DNA from 3 places in the Kitasatospora sp. NPDC059973 genome. Region 1 is predicted to be linked to each of the others. Evidence: riboswitches for the same ligand, from Rfam matches in the RefSeq annotation. Region 1 holds a riboswitch; each other region holds the start of a gene.
The links. Region 1 has a riboswitch for thiamine pyrophosphate ahead of thiC (phosphomethylpyrimidine synthase ThiC). Riboswitches for the same ligand answer to the same signal wherever they lie in the genome.

Region 1 (5,518 bases):
GAACTGGTCCTCCCAGCGGAACTCGAAGCGGGCGTCGGAGAGGGCGTCGTCCCAGGCCTGGGCGCCGGGGTGGCCCTTGGCCAGGTCGGCGGCGTGGGCGGCGATCTTGTAGGTGATGACGCCGGTCTTCACGTCGTCCCGGTTGGGCAGGCCCAGGTGCTCCTTGGGGGTGACGTAGCAGAGCATCGCGGTGCCCCACCAGGCGATCATCGCGGCGCCGATGCCCGAGGTGATGTGGTCGTAGCCGGGGGCGACGTCCGTGGTCAGCGGGCCGAGGGTGTAGAACGGCGCCTCGTCGCAGATCTCCTTCTGGAGATCCATGTTCTCCTTGATCTTGTTCATCGGGACGTGGCCCGGGCCCTCGATCATCACCTGGACGTCCCGCTCCCGGGCGATCCGGCCCAGCTCGCCCAGCGTCTGCAGCTCGGCGAACTGCGCCTCGTCGTTGGCGTCGGCGATCGAGCCGGGGCGCAGGCCGTCACCGAGCGAGAAGGTGACGTCGTAGCTCGCGAGGATCTCGCAGAGCTCCTCGAAGTTGGTGTAGAGGAAGTTCTCCCGGTGGTGGGCCAGGCACCAGGCCGCCATGATCGAGCCGCCGCGCGAGACGATGCCGGTCTTGCGACGGGCCGTCAGCGGCACGTACCGCAGCAGCACGCCGGCGTGCACGGTCATGTAGTCGACGCCCTGCTCGCACTGCTCGACGATGGTGTCCCGGTAGACGTCCCAGCTGAGCTCCTCGGCCCGGCCGTCGACCTTCTCCAGCGCCTGGTAGAGCGGCACCGTGCCGATCGGGACGGGGGAGTTGCGCAGGATCCACTCCCGGGTGGTGTGGATGTTGCGGCCGGTGGAGAGGTCCATGACGGTGTCGGCGCCCCAGCGGGTGGCCCAGGTCATCTTCTCCACCTCCTCCTCGATCGAGGAGGTGACGGCGGAGTTGCCGATGTTGGCGTTGATCTTCACCAGGAAGTTGGTGCCGATGATCGACGGCTCCACCTCGGGGTGGTTCACGTTGACCGGGATGACGGCGCGGCCGCGCGCCACCTCGGCGCGGACGTACTCCGGGTCCAGGCCCTCGCGCAGGGCCACGAACTCCATCTCCGGCGTCACCACGCCGCGCCGGGCGTAGGCGAGCTGGGTGACGGAGGCGCCGGACCGGCCGCGCAACGGGCGGCGCGGGCGGCCGGGGAAGACGGCGTCCAGGTTGCGCAGGTTCCCGCCGCGCGGCGAGGTGTGCTTGATCCCGTCGTCCTCCGGGCGGGCCTCGCGGCCGTCGTACTCCTCGACGTCGCCGCGCTGGCGGATCCAGGCGTCCCGCAGCGGCGGCAGGCCGCGCCGCACGTCGGCCTCGTAGGCGGGGTCGGTGTACGAGCCGGAGGTGTCGTAGAGCGGGACGGTCCGGCCGTTGGTCAGGACGACCTCGCGGTACGGGACCCGCAGGTCGGGGCGGGACCCCTCGCGGTAGGCCTTGCGCCAGGCCGGGGTCGGGTAGCCGGTGGCCGCGCTTCCGGCGGCCTGGTTCCGGGCAGACTGCGGCTGTGCGTCGAACGTGGTCATCAGACCCTCTACTCCCTACGCCGGCATTACCCGGTCAGGTTCCTGCGGTCGGCGCAGCGGTCGGCACGTCCAGCGACGTCCCGGTCAGCGCCCTCTCAGCCCGGTGCTCCGAGCTCCCGTGTCCGCAGGCGGTGTTGCCTGCGCATGACGTCCAACACCGTAGCGAGCGGATCGCCGCTGGTCCAGAGGGGGTCCCCGGGCGGCGATCCGGACGACGGGGCGCCGCGGCGCTCCGGGGCGGGCAGACTGGCAGTCACGCGGGGCGGGCGGCGAAGGAGGAGCGCAGTGATCGGGAGCACGGGGCGGGTCAGCGGAGCGGTGGGCGCGGGACTGGTCGGCGAGGTGATGGTGCACGTCCCGGAGCGCCGCGGCACGGAGGCGTTCCTCGCCTATCTCGCCGTGCCGGGTGACCGGCTGTCGGTCGGCACGCCCGTGGTGGTGATCGAGTACCACCCGCCCCGGACCGTCTACGTGGCACCGATCCTGCCGTGACAGGGTTGTGACGGACGGTCATGTGCGATCCCTTCTCCTCCGGTTGTCCCGGGCGGACAATCCGAGTCGGCGCATCTCATGTGCCGAAAGGGGGAGTTGAACCATGGTGTTCGTCATCATCGGGACCGCCGCCGGGGTACTGCTGGTGGGTGTCACGCTCTTCAAGCTCATGTGGCGGGTGGCCGAGCCCAACGAGGCCCTGATCATCTCCGGCTCCCGGCACCGGACCGAGGGGGTCGGGGACGGCCTGGGCTTCCGGATCGTCACCGGGCGGGGGACCTTCGTCACGCCGGGGCTGCAGGGCGTCCGCCGGCTCTCGCTGGACCTCAACGAGGCCGAGCTGGACGTCGAATGCGTCACCACGCAGGGCATCCCGGTCCGGGTCAAGGGCGTGGTGATCTTCAAGATCGGCGACGACGACGTCTCCATCGCCAATGCCGCCCGGCGATTCCTGGACCAGCAGAAGCTGATCAGCCAGCGGGTCCACAACGTCTTCGCCGGCCACCTGCGCTCGATCGTCGGCGGGCTCACCGTCGAGGACATGATCCGGGACCGCGAGCGGCTCACCGGGGAGACCAGGGCCGCCTCCGGGCTGGAGATGGAGAAGCTCGGGCTGATCATCGACACCCTGCAGATCCAGGAGATCATCGACCCGACCGGCTACATCAAGAACCTCGCCATCCCGCACGCCGCCGCCGTCCAGCGGGACGCCCGGATCGCCCAGGCCGCGGCCGACCGGATGGCCACCGAGGCGGAGCAGGAGGCCGCCGCCCGCAAGGCCGAGGCGACCCGCAACAGCGCCATCCAGCAGTCCGCCTACCAGGCCGAACGGGACACCGCCAACGCCCGCGCCCAGCAGGCCGGGCCGCTCGCCGAGGCCGCCTCCCGGCAGGAGGTCGTCGTCCAGGAGACGAAGGTCGCCGAACTGGAGTCGCGCCGCAAGGAGCAGCAGCTGCAGATCGAGGTCCGCAAGCCGGCCGACGCCAAGGCGTACGAGACCCGCACCCGGGCGGACGCCGACCGCGACGCGCGGATCTCGGCGGCGCAGGCCCAGGCCCAGGAGACCGAGCTGAAGGCGGCCGCCGAGGCCGGCCAGGTCAGGATCGCGGCCCAGGCCGCGGCGGACGCCACCAGGCTGCGCGCCCTGGCCGAGGCCGAGGCGACCAGGGCCACCGGGCAGGCCGAGGCCGCGGCCACCGAGGCCCGCGGGCTGGCGGACGCGGAGGCCGCCAAGGCGATCGGGCTCGCCAAGGCCGCCGGCATCCAGGCCCGGGCCGCCGCCCTCGCCGAGAACCAGGACGCCGTGGTGGCACAGGAGTTGGCGGAGAAGTGGCCGGACATCGTGCTGGCCGCCGCGCAGTCCTTCGGCAACGTCGAACACATGGTGCTGCTCAACGGCGCCGACGGGGTGGGCGAGCTGTTCGCCAAGGCGCTCACCATGGGCGGGACCGGCCTCGGCCTGGCCCGCCAGCTGCTTACCACCCTGCACGGGCCGGGGCAGCCCGGCCCGGCGCCGGACACCGCGGCGCCGGGCGGAGCCGCCGTACCGTCGGTGGCCGGGACGGCCGCGGGCGGCGCGGCCGTCGTGGTGCCCGTCCAGCAGATCCCGGTCGAGGAGTGACGGCTCCCGGCCCGGTCGAGTAGCCGCCCGCGCCCACCTGAGTACCCGTACTCAGGTGGGCGCGGCGGCGCCGGCCCGGTCGGCCGCCACGTCCACTGGGACGCCACCACCGGCGACCCCGACCTGACCGGCGCCGACCTGGTGGTGCACTGCGCCGCGGCCGTCGCGGACCTCCCCCGGGGCTCCGCAGGCGAGGCCGGGCAGTACGCCGTGAACGTCACCGGTACCGCCCGGCTGCTGCGCGCCGCCGCCGGCCGTCCGGTGGTCCAGGTGAGCAGCGCCAGCGTCTACGACCCCCGGATCGGCCGCTCCTGGATCATGGAGCACCACCCCACCGAGGGCGGTCACCTCAACGCCTACGGGCGCACCAAGGCGGCCGCCGAACGGCTCGCGCTGGAGGCGGGCGCCGTCGTCCTTCGCCCACGCGCCGTCTACGGGCCGGGCGATCCGCACCTCGCGCCCCAACTGCTGGCACGGGTGCGGCACGGACTGCTGCTGCTCCCCGGCGGCGACGTCCGGATCAGCCTGACCGCCGTGCAGAACCGCCGCCCGGGGCGCGTCCGCCGACGAGTGACGCCCGCACCCCCGAGGGGGTACGGGCGTCCGGGACCGGCGGCTCAGCTCCTGGCGGCCTTCTTCACCAGGATCACCACGGCGGCCGCGATCCCCACCACCACCAGCAGCTTGATGACCAGGCTCAGCAGCGCGCCCACCACGCCGAAGACGAATCCGATGATGTTCCAGGCCAGGATCAGCACCAGCACCGGAACGACGATGTTGCGCACCCACGAGGGCAGCGACTTCCAGAACTCAGCCATGTCCGTTCCTTCTCTCCCCTCGGGCCGGCTGCCGTCCGGTGCCGCATCCCGCTTGCTTCGATACTTCGATCGTACGGTGACGCACGGGTCGGAACGAGGGCCGATGGCCCGGAGAGAACCCGGAGATCACCCCTACTCCGGCCCCCGGGGAGACCCGGGGGAGGGCGCCCGAAAGGGCACCCGGGAAGGCCCCCGGAACGGCTCGGGGAACGGCCCGGACGCCGGCCCCGGAGGGTGTCAGACCGGCCAGGTCTCGCCGCGCCAGGCGGCGTCCCAGAACATCCACTCGTACCGCGAGGTGGTGGTGAAGTGCTCCACCACCCGGCGGCGTTCGGCCGGGGAGATCTCCTCGCCGAGCCGGTCGGCCAGCGCGAGGACGCGGCGCACCACGGACTGGAAGGCCTCGTCGCCGTAGGTGGCGATCCACTTGGCGTACAGCGGGTCGGGGGAGCCCTCGGCCAGCAGCCGGTCGCCGACCCGGGCGTAGATCCAGTAGCAGGGCAGCACGGCGCCGACCGCCTCCGCGAAGGAGCCGCCGTACACCGTGGCCAGCAGGTAGCTGGTGTAGGCCCGGGTGGTGGGCAGCACCGGCTCGGCGGCGGCCTGTTCGGCGTCGGCGCCGAAGGCCGTCATGAACTCCGCGTGCATGCCCTGCTCGGCCGCCAGCGCGCCGACCGCGTCGTCCGCGAAGGCCCGCACGTCCTCCTCGCCGGGCGCCTTGGCGGCGCAGACGGCGAGCGCGCGGGCGTAGTCGCGCAGGTAGTGCGAGTCCTGGACGACGAAGTGGCGGAACGCCTCGCGCGGCAGGGTGCCGTCGGTGAGGCCGCCGATGAAGGGGTGGTCGAGGATCTCGGCGTAGATCGGCTCGATCGCCGCCCAGAGTTCTTCCGTCAGGCTCAGGCTCATGCCCCGACCCTAGCCGGACCGCCGCGGGCCCCGGCCGTCAGTCCTCCGGCGGGGAGAACACCACCAGGACCCGCAACTCCTCGGTGACGTGGTGGAACCGGTGCGGCACTCCCGCCGGGACGTAGAC
Region 2 (5,518 bases), on a different contig from region 1:
GTCACCGGGGTGAGCAGCACGCCGTTGCGGTAGTGGCCGGTGGCGGCGACCAGGCCGGGCAGGGCGGTCGGCCCGAGCAGCGGCGCGTTGTCCGGCGAGCCCGGCCGCAGCCCGGCGGAGGTCTCCACCAGCGGCAGCTCGGTGATGCCGGGGACCAGCTCGTGGGCGTCGCGCAGCAGCTCGTACACCCCGCCGGCGGTGACGGTGGTGTCGTAGCCCTGCTCCTCGCTGGTGGCGCCGATCACCAGCTCGCCGTCCTCGCGCGGCACCAGGTAGAGGTGCTGGCCGCGCACCACCGCGCGGACGTTGCGGGAGAGGAACGGCCGGTAGGCCGGCGGGATCCGCAGCCGCAGGATCTGGCCCTTCACCGGGCGGATCGCCGGCAGCACACCGGCGGGCAGGCCGGGCAGCAGATGGCTGCGGGAGCCGGCGGCGAGCACGACCCGGTCGGCGGTCAGGGTCTCCCCGGTGCCCAGCCGGACGCCGACGGCCCGGTCGCCCTCGAGCAGCAGCTCGGTGGCCTCGGTGCGGTGCAGCCGCACGTCGGCCCGCTCGCAGGCGAGGACCAGCGCCGCGGCCAGCCGGCGGCCGTCCACCTGGTGGTCGTCGGTGACGTGCAGGCCGCCGCGGACGCCGGGGGCGAGCATCGGCTCCAGCTTGCGGGCCTCCCGGCCGGTCAGCCACTGCGAGTCGAGGCCGAGCCGCCCGTGGAAGGCGTGCAGCTCGCGCAGCTCCTCGCGGTCGTCGGAGTCGAGGGCGACGGCGACGGCGCCGCACCGGCGGTAGCCGGTGTCCCGGCCGCCGGAGGCCTCGGTGAGCTCGTCGGCGAAGGCCGCGTACCGCTCGTTGGAAGCCATCCCGAGGCGCAGCAACGGCTCCTCGCCGTACTGGAGTTCGGTGACGGGGGCCAGCATGCCCGCGGCCACCCGGGCGGCCCCGCCGCCCGGGTCGGGGTCGACCACCGCGATGTCCGTCAGTCCGCGCCGGGCCGCCCGCCAGGCGACGGCGAGGCCGATGATGCCGCCGCCGACGACCAGCACGTGGGCATGGGTACCTGCTGCCAAGCGTGTCAAAGTCGCTGCTCTCCCTTCGCCGGTATGACCCGGATCAGGTTCGGACGGTCGCAGGCCGTGCAAGCCCGCCTCTCAGCCCGGTCCGCCGGGCTCCCGTGATGGTGCCCCCACCATAACTCCGGGGGTCGCCGCCACCGAAGGCGCGTACGAGGGGCGGACGCGGGGCGCCCGAGGCCCTCTGGTGCCCCGGGCGCCCGCCAGTACAGTGACGGGCGTGGCAGAGCTGAGCGGGACGGATCAGGTGGTCGTGGTGGGGGCCGGGCTGGCCGGGGCGCACTGCGCCGCGGGCCTGCGGCAGGGCGGCTGGCGGGGGCGGATCGTGGTGGTCGGCGAGGAGCCGCACACCCCGTACGACCGGCCGCCGCTCTCCAAGGAGGTGCTGCTCGGCAAGGCCGACGCCACCCCGCTCGACCTCGACCTCGCGCAGCTCGGCGTCGAACTGCTCACCGGCCGCCGCGCCACCGGCCTCACCCCCGGCGTGCTGCGCACCGACGGCGGCGACCTGCCGTACGACGCCCTGGTGATCGCCACCGGCGCCGCCCCGCGCGCCCTGCCCGGCGCCGAGCGCGCCCACCTGCTGCACACCCTGGACGACGCGCTGGCGCTGCGCGCCCTGCTCCGGCCCGGCCTGCGCCTGGTCCTGGTGGGCGCGGGCTGGATCGGCGCCGAGGTGGCCACCGCCGCCCGGGCGGCCGGCTGCGAGGTCACCGTCGTCGAGGCGGGCCGGGCGCCCGTGCCCGGCGCGCTGCCGGCCGTGATCGGCCGGGCGATGGCGGCCTGGTACGCCGAGGCCGGCGTGGAGCTGCGCTGCGGGGTGGGCGTCGCGGCGGTCGAGCCCGGCGCGGTGCTGCTGGCGGACGGCTCGCACCTGCCCGCCGACGAGGTGGTGGTCGGCATCGGCGCCCGCCCGGCGACCGGCTGGCTGGCCGGCTCCGGGGTCGCGCTGGACGCCGCCGGCGCGATCCTGGTCGACGAGCGGCTGCGCACCACGCTGCCCGGCGTCCACGCGGCCGGTGACTGCGTGAGCTACCCGTCGGCCCGCGCCGGCGCCCGGCTGACCGTCCAGCACTGGGACCACGCGCTGCAGTCCGGTGCGGCGGCGGCCGCCGCCGTGCTCGGCGCGGAGGTGGCGTACGACCCGGTGCCGTACTTCTGGTCGGAGCAGTTCGGCCGGACGGTGCAGTACGCCGGGCGGCACGGCGAGGGTGACGAACTGCTCTGGCGCGGCTCCCCGCAGGACCCGTCCTGGGCGGTGCTCTGGCTGCGGGACGGCGTGCTGCGGGCCCTGCTGACGGTGGACCGCCCGCGCGATCTCACCCAGGGCCGCCGGCTGGTCGAGCGCGCCGCGGTGCTCGATCCGGTGCGCGCGGCGGACCCGGCGGTGGCCCTGAAGTCGGCCGTCGCCGGGTAGTCCGCGGGGCCGGTTGGTGCGCGGCGGGCCCCGGAGGTGGCAGTCTGGTGACGTGAGTGAGATCGAAAGCAAGATTGAATCCCTGGTCACCGACTGGATGTACCTGCCCGACATCTCGGAGCAGTGGGGGGTCCGGGTCACCGAGGTGCGCGACCTGGTCAAGAACGGCGGGCTGATCGCCGTCCGCCGCGGCCCGAACAGGTCGCTCCAGGTGCCGGCCGCCTTCATCGACGGCCCGGGCCTGGTCAAGCACCTGTCCGGCACCCTGACGGTGCTGCGCGACTGCGGGTACAACGACGCGGAGATCCTGGAGTGGCTCTTCACCGAGGACCCGTCGCTGCCCGGCAGCCCGATCCAGGCGCTGCAGGAGAACCGCGGCACCGAGGTGAAGCGCCGCGCCCAGGCGATGCTGATCTGATGGCGGCGGACACACCGCGCCGGCGCCTTGCCGACGCCCGGCTCTACCTCTGCACCGACGCGCGCCGCGAGCAGGGCGACCTCGCCGCGTTCCTGGACGCGGCGCTGGCCGGCGGGGTGGACATCGTCCAGCTCCGCGACAAGGGCCTGGAGGCCAAGCAGGAACTGGCGGCCCTGGAGGTCTTCGCCGACGCCTGCCGCCGCCACGGCAAGCTGCTCGCCGTCAACGACCGCGCCGACGTCGCGCACGCGGCCCGGCCCGGTGTGCTGCACCTCGGGCAGGACGACCTGCCGGTGCCCGCCGCCCGGGCGATCCTCGGCGAGGACGTACTGATCGGCCGGTCCTGCCACGCCGAGTCCGAGGTGGACGCGGCGGTCGTCGAGCCCGGCGTCGACTACTTCTGCACCGGCCCGGTCTGGCCCACCCCGACCAAGCCGGGCCGCCACGCGCCCGGCCTCGGCCTGGTCTCGTACGCGGCGAAGCAGAGCACCGACCGGCCGTGGTTCGCGATCGGCGGCATCGACCTCGGCAACCTGGACGAGGTGCTGGCGGCCGGGGCGAGCCGGGTCGTGGTGGTCCGCGCGATCACCGCCGCGGACGACCCGCGGGCGGCGGCCGCCGCGTTCGCCCGGCGGCTGCGCGCGGTCTGACCCGGACGGCTGCCGCCGTTCCCGGTACGTCCGGGTGCCCCTTTTTCGGACACCCGGCTCAGTACTTGCGGACGGTGGCGGCCTCGGCCAGCGCCAGCAGCACCTCGCGGGCCCGCCGGTCGGCCAGCGGGGCCGCCTCCAGCGCGGCCAGCGACTGCCGCATCAGCTCCTCGATCCGCCGCTCCACCAGCTCGGGCGCGCCGCTGCGCCCGACCAGCTCGCGCAGCCGGGACACCTCCTCGGGCGCCAGGTCCGGCGCGCCGAGCCGGTCGTCCAGGTGGCGGGCGTCGGCGGCGGGCAGCCCCCGCATGGCGTGCGCGACCAGCAGCGTCCGCTTGCCCTCGCGCAGGTCGTCCCCGGCCGGCTTGCCGGTGACCGCCGGGTCCCCGAAGACGCCGAGCAGGTCGTCACGGAGCTGGAACGCCTCGCCCAGCGGCAGGCCGAACGCGCCGTACGCCTCGACCAGCTCCGGCCCGGCGCCCGCCAGCAGTGCGCCGACCTGCAGCGGCCGCTCGATCGTGTACTTGGCCGACTTGTAGTGCAGCACGGTCTGTGCCCGGTCCAGCGCGCCCTCGTCGGTGGAGTCCCCGGCGACCGGCTCCAGGACGTCCAGGTACTGGCCGACCATGACCTCGGTGCGCATCAGGTCGAACACCGGCTTGGCGGCCAGCACCGCGGCCGGGTCCAGGCCCGAGCGCAGGAACAGCTCGTCGCACCAGATCAGCAGCAGGTCGCCGAGGAGCACGGCCGCCGAGGCGCCGAACTGCTCGCGGTCGCCCCGCCAGCCGCTCGCGCGGTGCAGCGCCTCGAAGCGGCGGTGCACGGAGGGCAGGCCGCGCCGGGTGTCGCTGCGGTCCATCAGGTCGTCGTGGACCAGCGCGCTGGCCTGCAGCAGCTCCAGGGCGGCCGCGGCGTGCGCGATGGCCTCGCCGGCGGCCGGGCCGCCGGCGCCGCGCCAGCCCCAGTAGCAGAACGCCGGGCGCAGCCGCTTGCCGCCGTCCAGCAGGAAGTCGCGCAGGGCCTCGACGGCGGGCGCCAGCTGCGGGGAGATCTTCCCGAGCAGGGCCGACTGGCCGTCCATGAACCCGGCGAGCGCGGCGTTGACGCGCTCGCGGACGTCCTCCACGTCGATCGGGTTGGCCGGCCGGTTGCTGGACGAGGTCACGATGAGGCTCCGGAGGGTTCGCTGGGGGTCCGGCAAGCCTAGCCGGACGGCCGCGAACGGCCGTCGGGGAGGGCCGTGCACCCGTTCGGACGGAAAGCGGACGGTCGTCCACCAGTTGTCTCAATACCTGGAACCGGGTTGTCCGTGTCCTTCGGCCGACGGTTAACCTGCCCCCATGGCACTCGGCATCGCTTCCACCAGAACAGACCGCGCTTCGACGGTCCGCGAGCTTCTGGCGGCCGGCAAGCGGTCCTTCTCCTTCGAGTTCATGCCCCCGCGGACCGAGGTCGGTGAGCAGCGCCTCTGGGACGCCATCCGCCGCCTCGAACCGCTCGACCCCAACTTCGTCTGCATGACGTACGGAGCCGGCGGCTCCTCGCGCGAGCGCACGGTCAACATGGTCGGGCGGATCGCCACCGAGACCACCCTCACCCCGGTGGCCCACCTGACCGCGGTGGACCACTCGGTCGCCGAGCTGCGCAACATCATCGGCCAGTACGCCGACCAGGGCGTGCGCAACGTCCTCGCGGTGCGCGGCGACCCGCCCGGCGACCCGACGGGCGAGTGGGTCAGCCACCCGGACGGTGTCACCTACGCCTACGAGCTGGTGGAGCTGATCAAGGGGATCGGCGACTTCTGCGTGGGCGTCGCGGCCTCGCCGAACATGCACCCGCGCTCGACCGACTGGGACGAGGACATCCGGCACTTCGTGGCGAAGATCCGCTCCGGGGCCGACTACGCGATCACCCAGATGTTCTTCGAGGTCGACGACTACCTGCGGCTGCGCGACCGGGTCGCGGC
Region 3 (5,518 bases), on a different contig from region 1:
GGTGTACTCGACGTCGACGGTCTCGCCGGGCTTGTGCGTCCAGATCTTGCTGACCAGGGCCGGGCCGTTCTCGATCGGGCTGCCGCCGAGCTTGGTGATGACGTCGCCGGGCTTGAGGCCGGCCTTGTCGGCGGCGCCGCCGGGGGTGACGGCCGGGGTGCCCTGGATGTCGCGGGTCTGGATCTGCGCGCCGTCGCCCTTGTAGTCGTCGTTGCGCAGGACGTCCAGCTTGGCGTAGACCGGCTTGCCGGTCTTGATCAGGGTCTCGGCGACCCACTTGGCCTGGTTGATCGGGATGGCGAAGCCCAGGCCGATGCTGCCGGCCCGGCCGTTGGCCGAGGCGTTGGACTGGATCGCCGAGTTGATGCCCATCACCGCGCCGCCGGCGTCCAGCAGCGGGCCGCCGGAGTTGCCGGGGTTGATGGAGGCGTCGGTCTGCAGCGCGTTCATGTACGAGGACTGCGCGCCGGTCTCGTCGCCGGAGGCGACCGGGCGGTCCTTGGCGCTGATGATGCCGGTGGTGACGGTGGACTCCAGGCCGTACGGCGCGCCGATGGCGATCGTGGAGTCACCGACGTTGACCTTGTCGGAGTCGGCCAGCGGAAGCGGCGTCAGCTTGTCCTTGGGCGGGTTGTCGAGCTTCACCACGGCGACGTCGTAGCCCTCGGCGCGGCCGAGTACCGAGGCGCTGTAGGAGGTGCCGTCGGCGAACTTGACGGTCAGTTTGCCGCCGTTGGAGGCGGGCGCGACGACGTGGTTGTTGGTGAGGATGTGGCCCTCGGTGTCGAAGACGAAACCGGTACCGGTGCCGGACTCGCCGTTGCCCTGCGCCTTGATCGTGACGACGCTGGGCAGCGCCTTCTGCGCGATGCCGGCCACCGAGCCGGGGGCGGGCTCGTTCTTCTGGGTGCTGGCCTGGACGGTGGTGCTCCGGTGGTCGTCCGCGGCGCTGATGCCGTTGTCGTTGCGGTCCGCGACGGCGACGCCGAGCGCCCCGCCCGCCACACCGGCGACCAGGGCGACGGCGGCGATCAGCGCGATCAGGCCGCCGCGCTTCTTGCGCGGGCCGCCGGGCCCGGGGGTGCCGGGGTACTCGGCCGGGTAGCCGAGCGGCCCGCCGGGGTAGCCCGGGCCGCCGGGGGCGGCGGGGCCACCGGGGGCGGCGGGGCCACCGGGCGGGACCTCGTGGCCGCCCCAGCCGCCGAGCGGCTGGCCGGCGCCGAACGGGTGGTGCGGCGCCGGCGCGGCCGGCGCTCCGTACGGGTCGTGGGACGCCGCCGCGACCGGGGCGCCCGGTGTGGCGTACGGGTTGGTGACCGGTGCGGCCACCGGCGCGGCCGGCGCGGCCGGGGCCGGCGGCAGGACGGGCGGAGGTGCGTCGATGTACCCGGCCTCGGCGGCCGGAGCCGCCACCGGCTCGGCGGGCACGGCGGGCGCCGGGTCCGGGGCGCCGACCTTGCTGAACGCCAGCGTCGGCGTGAACCCGCCGGACGCGGGCGCGGCCGGAGCGGCGGGCGCCCCGGCGACGGTGTCCGTCACGGTCCGGTCCGCCTCGGGCGCCGCCTGGACGGGACCGGGCGCCACCTGCGCCCGACCGTCAGGAGCGGGACCCACTACCCCCTGGCCGTCGGAGGGCTGCTCCCCCTGTGGCCCGGTGGGCCCAACCTCGCGCTCGGTGCTCACGGACGACCTCCATAGCTGACAGGACCAACAACCATAGTTTTTCGCACACTCGATTCGATTGCCGTAAGGACCCCTCTGAAGAAGTCATAAGAATCCTTAGCCCGGCCCGACAACGGCCCCCACGCAGGCCCCCGCGGCGGCCCCCCGGCACCCCGTGCGAGGCCGCCCCGCGGCGTCCCGCGATGCGGACCGCCGGACGCCTGGCCTTGGCGTTCACTCCCGCGCCGGTTAGCCTGTCGCTCCAAACTGACACGCGGGAGCTTGGACCCACCAGGCTGAGAGTGCGCCGGTCGACCGTACGCCACGAGCTCCGTGGACGGACCGTCGAGGGGGCGCAGACCGCCGGAACCTGTCCGGGTAATGCCGGCGTAGGGAGTATCGGCCATGCCGCCTGCTTCGCCATCCTCTTCTTCGGGCGCGCCCGCGTCCAAGGGTTTCCCCGAATCGTCCGCGACCGATCCCTGCGACGCCACCGGCGGGGCGGCCGGTTCCACCGGAGCGGGCACCGCCGTCCTGGACCGTCCGGACCGGGCGGACCGGGTCGAGGCCCCGTTCGTCCTCGACACCGAGCCGCCGCGCACGCTCCGCTTCCGGGACCACTTCGCGCTCTGGATGAACCTCGGCGTCAGCCTGATCGGCTTCACCACCGCCGCCACCGTGCTCGGCGCACCCGGCAGCGAGCTGTCGCTGGCCGCCGCCGTCACCGCGATCGTGGTCGGCACCGTGGTCGGCACCGCGATGCTCGGCGTCGCCGCGCTGATCGGGGCCCGGACCGGCGCGCCGGCGATGGCCAACCTGCGCGGACTGTTCGGGACGAAGCTCTCCTACGTGCCGACGGTGCTGAACATCGTCCAGTGCGTCGGCTGGGGCGTGTACGAGCTGCTGGTCATCGCGATGGGCGCGCAGACGGTGGCGCACACCGACGGCTACCGCTGGCTCTTCGTCGTCCTGGCGGGCGCGGTGACCACCGCGCTGACCATCTGGCCGCTCGGCGCGATCGCGGTGCTGCGCCGCTTCGTCGCGGCGGCGGTCGCGGTGGCGATGGTCTACTTCACCGTCCAGCTGGGCCGGGGCGGCGTGTCCGACCCGGGCGCGGGCAACTGGCACGGCTTCCTCCGGGCCACCGACGCGATGATCGCGGTGTCGATCTCCTTCGTCCCGCTGGCCGCCGACTACACCCGGCACTCCCGCACCGCCCGCTCCGCGTTCTGGGGCAGCTTCTCCGGCTACACCGTCGCCCAGGTCTGGTGCTACGTGCTCGGCCTGTTCGCGCTGCTGCAGGCCGACGGCGACGCCTCCCGGATCTTCGACTCGTTCCTGGGCGTCTGGGCCGGCTGGTTCTTCCTGCTGGTGCTGGTGCTGCGCGAGACCGACCAGTCCTTCGCCAACGTCTACTCGACCGCGATGTCGGTCCACAACCTGCTGCCGAAGGTGGACCGCCGGGTGCTGACCGGCGCCACCGGCCTGCTGATCACCGTGCTGGCGCTGCAGATCACCGAGTTCACCGACTCCTACTACGCCTTCCTCGGTCTGATCGGCTCGGTGTTCGTGCCGATGTTCGCGGTGCTGGCGGTCGACTACTTCCTCGGCGCCGGCCGGCGCGGCTGGAACCTCGCCGCCGACGCCCCGTCCCGCTGGCTGATGCTGCTGCCCTGGGCGCTCGGCTTCGCCGTCTACCAGCTGATCGCGCCGACCGCGATCGCCGGCTGGTGGACGGACTTCTGGACCTCCGTGCAGGAGGCCCTGCACTTCACGCCCCAGGAGTGGACCTCGGCGTCCCTGTTCGGCTTCCTGGTGCCGGCCCTGGTCACCTGGGCGCTCACCCCGCTCACCCGCCGGACCCCCGCCGCCTGACGCCCGAGAGGCCCGAGGCCCGACCCGGGCCCGCGGCAGCGCGCCGGGAGGGCCGGACGACGAGGCGCGCGGGCGAAGACGGCCCCGCAGGTTGGGGCCGTCTTCGCCCGGGTGTCACTTCCGCCGCCTATCGTGGACGGCGTGACCAGCCCTGACCTCTCCCCGGCGGCGGCGCGCACCGCGCGGCCCGTCCAGGTGATCGCCCACCGCGGTTCCTCGCACGCCCTGCCCGAGCACACGCTCGCGGCCTACCGCCGGGCGCTCGACGAGGGCGCGGACGCGGTCGAGTGCGACGTCCGGGTGACGGCCGACGGGCATCTGGTCTGCGTGCACGACCGCCGGATCGGCCGGGTCTCGGACGGCCGCGGCACGGTCTCCTCGATGACGCTGGCCGAGCTGGAGGCGCACGACTTCGGCGCCTGGAAGACGGGCGAGCCGAGCGCGGACCCGGACCTGCGCGGCGTCCTGCGGCTGGAGAGCCTGCTGGAGCTGGTCACCGACTGCGGGCGGCCGGTGGACCTGGCGATCGAGACCAAGCACCCGGTCCGTTTCCGGGGCCGGGTGGAGTCCGAGCTGCTGCGGATGCTCGACCGGTTCAAGATCGGCGGGGCGCCGGAGGGCGACCGCCCGCAGGCCCGGATCATGAGCTTCTCCTCGCTGGCGCTGACCAGGGTGGCCGCCGCCGCGCCGGAGTACCCGCGGGTCTTCCTGTTCGAGCGGACGCTGCCCCTGCAGGGCCGGCTGCGCCCGGGCGCCTCGCTGCCCGGCGGGGCCGGGATCGCCGGCCCGGGCATCGACCTGGTGCGGGCCCGGCCCCGGTTGGTGACCCGGCTGCGGGAGCTCGGCCACCAGGTGCACGTCTGGACCGTGGACGAGCCGGCCGACGTCGAGCTCTGCCTGGAGCTCGGGGTCTCGGGGATCATCACCAACCGCCCGGCGGAGGTCCTGGCCCAGCTCGGTCGCTGAACCGGTCCGCCGCGGAACGCCGTCCCTCGCGCCCCACGGGTTTCTCCGGGTATTTCCGGCCCCCTGAGACCCGGTGGCCGCGCGCCCCGCTCCGGAATCACCCGGCACTTCCGCCCCGGCGGACCGCGATCGCTTGGGTAGGGCTCAAACCTTCATCCGCCGTTTTCTGACGGAAATCATGCGTTCTCACGACAGAGGGTGAGCGGGGAATCACCTGCAGCGCACCGTGTGTCGCCCGGCTTGAAATGTCCGCGCGGGATCGCCGTACGGTCGTTTCCGACCCATTACCAAGGGGCATCCATCCCTCGGCATACGCTGAAGGAGGTCCGGGGGTGGCGTTGATGGTGGCGCGTGAAGTGCCGACTTCATCGACCATGGCAGTGCCGCACGGCCCATCGAGTGTCGGGGTCGCACGGCGCCGACTGCGTCGAGATCTACGTGACCGGGAGATACCGGAACCGGTCATCGATGATGCTGTTCTGATCCTTTCCGAACTGCTGAGCAATGCATGTCGTTACGCACGGCCGCTCGGCCCGCTGCCCGTGCTCGGACGCAGCGCCCGGGCCGAGATCGTCGACCAGATCCTCGTCGGCGTCCCCTCCGGTCCGGCCGAGCCGGCCAGGCCGGCCGGTGCTCCCGCGACGGGCGGCCCGGCCGTCCACGCCAGGAGCCGGGACGCGGGACAGGCCCGGCCGCAGGCCCACCCGGACGAGGGCGAGGACAACGGCGGGGTGCTGGTCCGCTGGCAGCTGCACGCGGATGGGGTCCTCACCCTGGAGGTGACGGACGGCGGCGCGCAGACCCGGCCGTCCCCCGCCAGTCCGTCGCTGACCTCGCGCGGCGGCCGCGGGCTGAGCATCGTCGACCAGCTGTCCAGCGACTGGGGCGTGCGCGACGCGCCCGGCGAGGTCACGGTCTGGGCCGCCCTGCCCGCCCGGGCCCGGCACGCCCGGCGCACCGGCGGTGACGCCCGCAGCGCCTGAGCGTCGCCCCCGGCCGTCGGAGCGGGGCCCGG

Region 2: another riboswitch for thiamine pyrophosphate. It lies ahead of thiO (glycine oxidase ThiO); the one in region 1 lies ahead of thiC (phosphomethylpyrimidine synthase ThiC).
Region 3: another riboswitch for thiamine pyrophosphate. It lies ahead of ACFWA9_RS18155 (purine-cytosine permease family protein); the one in region 1 lies ahead of thiC (phosphomethylpyrimidine synthase ThiC).

What each region holds. Positions count from the first base shown of each region.
Region 1 is NZ_JBHWUI010000029.1:38,583-44,100, forward strand. It holds gene thiC (phosphomethylpyrimidine synthase ThiC) at 1-1,554, opposite strand, end outside; TPP riboswitch at 1,550-1,684, opposite strand; gene ACFWA9_RS11120 (hypothetical protein) at 1,840-2,046, shown strand; gene ACFWA9_RS11125 (SPFH domain-containing protein) at 2,150-3,667, shown strand; partial or broken gene ACFWA9_RS11130 (NAD-dependent epimerase/dehydratase family protein) at 3,812-4,120, shown strand; gene ACFWA9_RS11135 (DUF5326 family protein) at 4,285-4,485, opposite strand; gene tenA (thiaminase II) at 4,723-5,391, opposite strand; gene ACFWA9_RS11145 (cupin domain-containing protein) at 5,429-5,518, opposite strand, start outside.
Region 2 is NZ_JBHWUI010000007.1:78,850-84,367, reverse strand. It holds gene thiO (glycine oxidase ThiO) at 1-1,064, opposite strand, end outside; TPP riboswitch at 1,068-1,180, opposite strand; gene ACFWA9_RS03720 (NAD(P)/FAD-dependent oxidoreductase) at 1,279-2,484, shown strand; gene ACFWA9_RS03715 (Rv2175c family DNA-binding protein) at 2,537-2,902, shown strand; gene thiE (thiamine phosphate synthase) at 2,902-3,552, shown strand; gene ACFWA9_RS03705 (polyprenyl synthetase family protein) at 3,611-4,717, opposite strand; gene metF (methylenetetrahydrofolate reductase [NAD(P)H]) at 4,893-5,518, shown strand, end outside.
Region 3 is NZ_JBHWUI010000060.1:14,916-20,433, forward strand. It holds gene ACFWA9_RS18150 (S1C family serine protease) at 1-1,539, opposite strand, end outside; TPP riboswitch at 1,927-2,075, shown strand; gene ACFWA9_RS18155 (purine-cytosine permease family protein) at 2,068-3,537, shown strand; gene ACFWA9_RS18160 (glycerophosphodiester phosphodiesterase family protein) at 3,679-4,503, shown strand; gene ACFWA9_RS18165 (hypothetical protein) at 5,046-5,486, shown strand.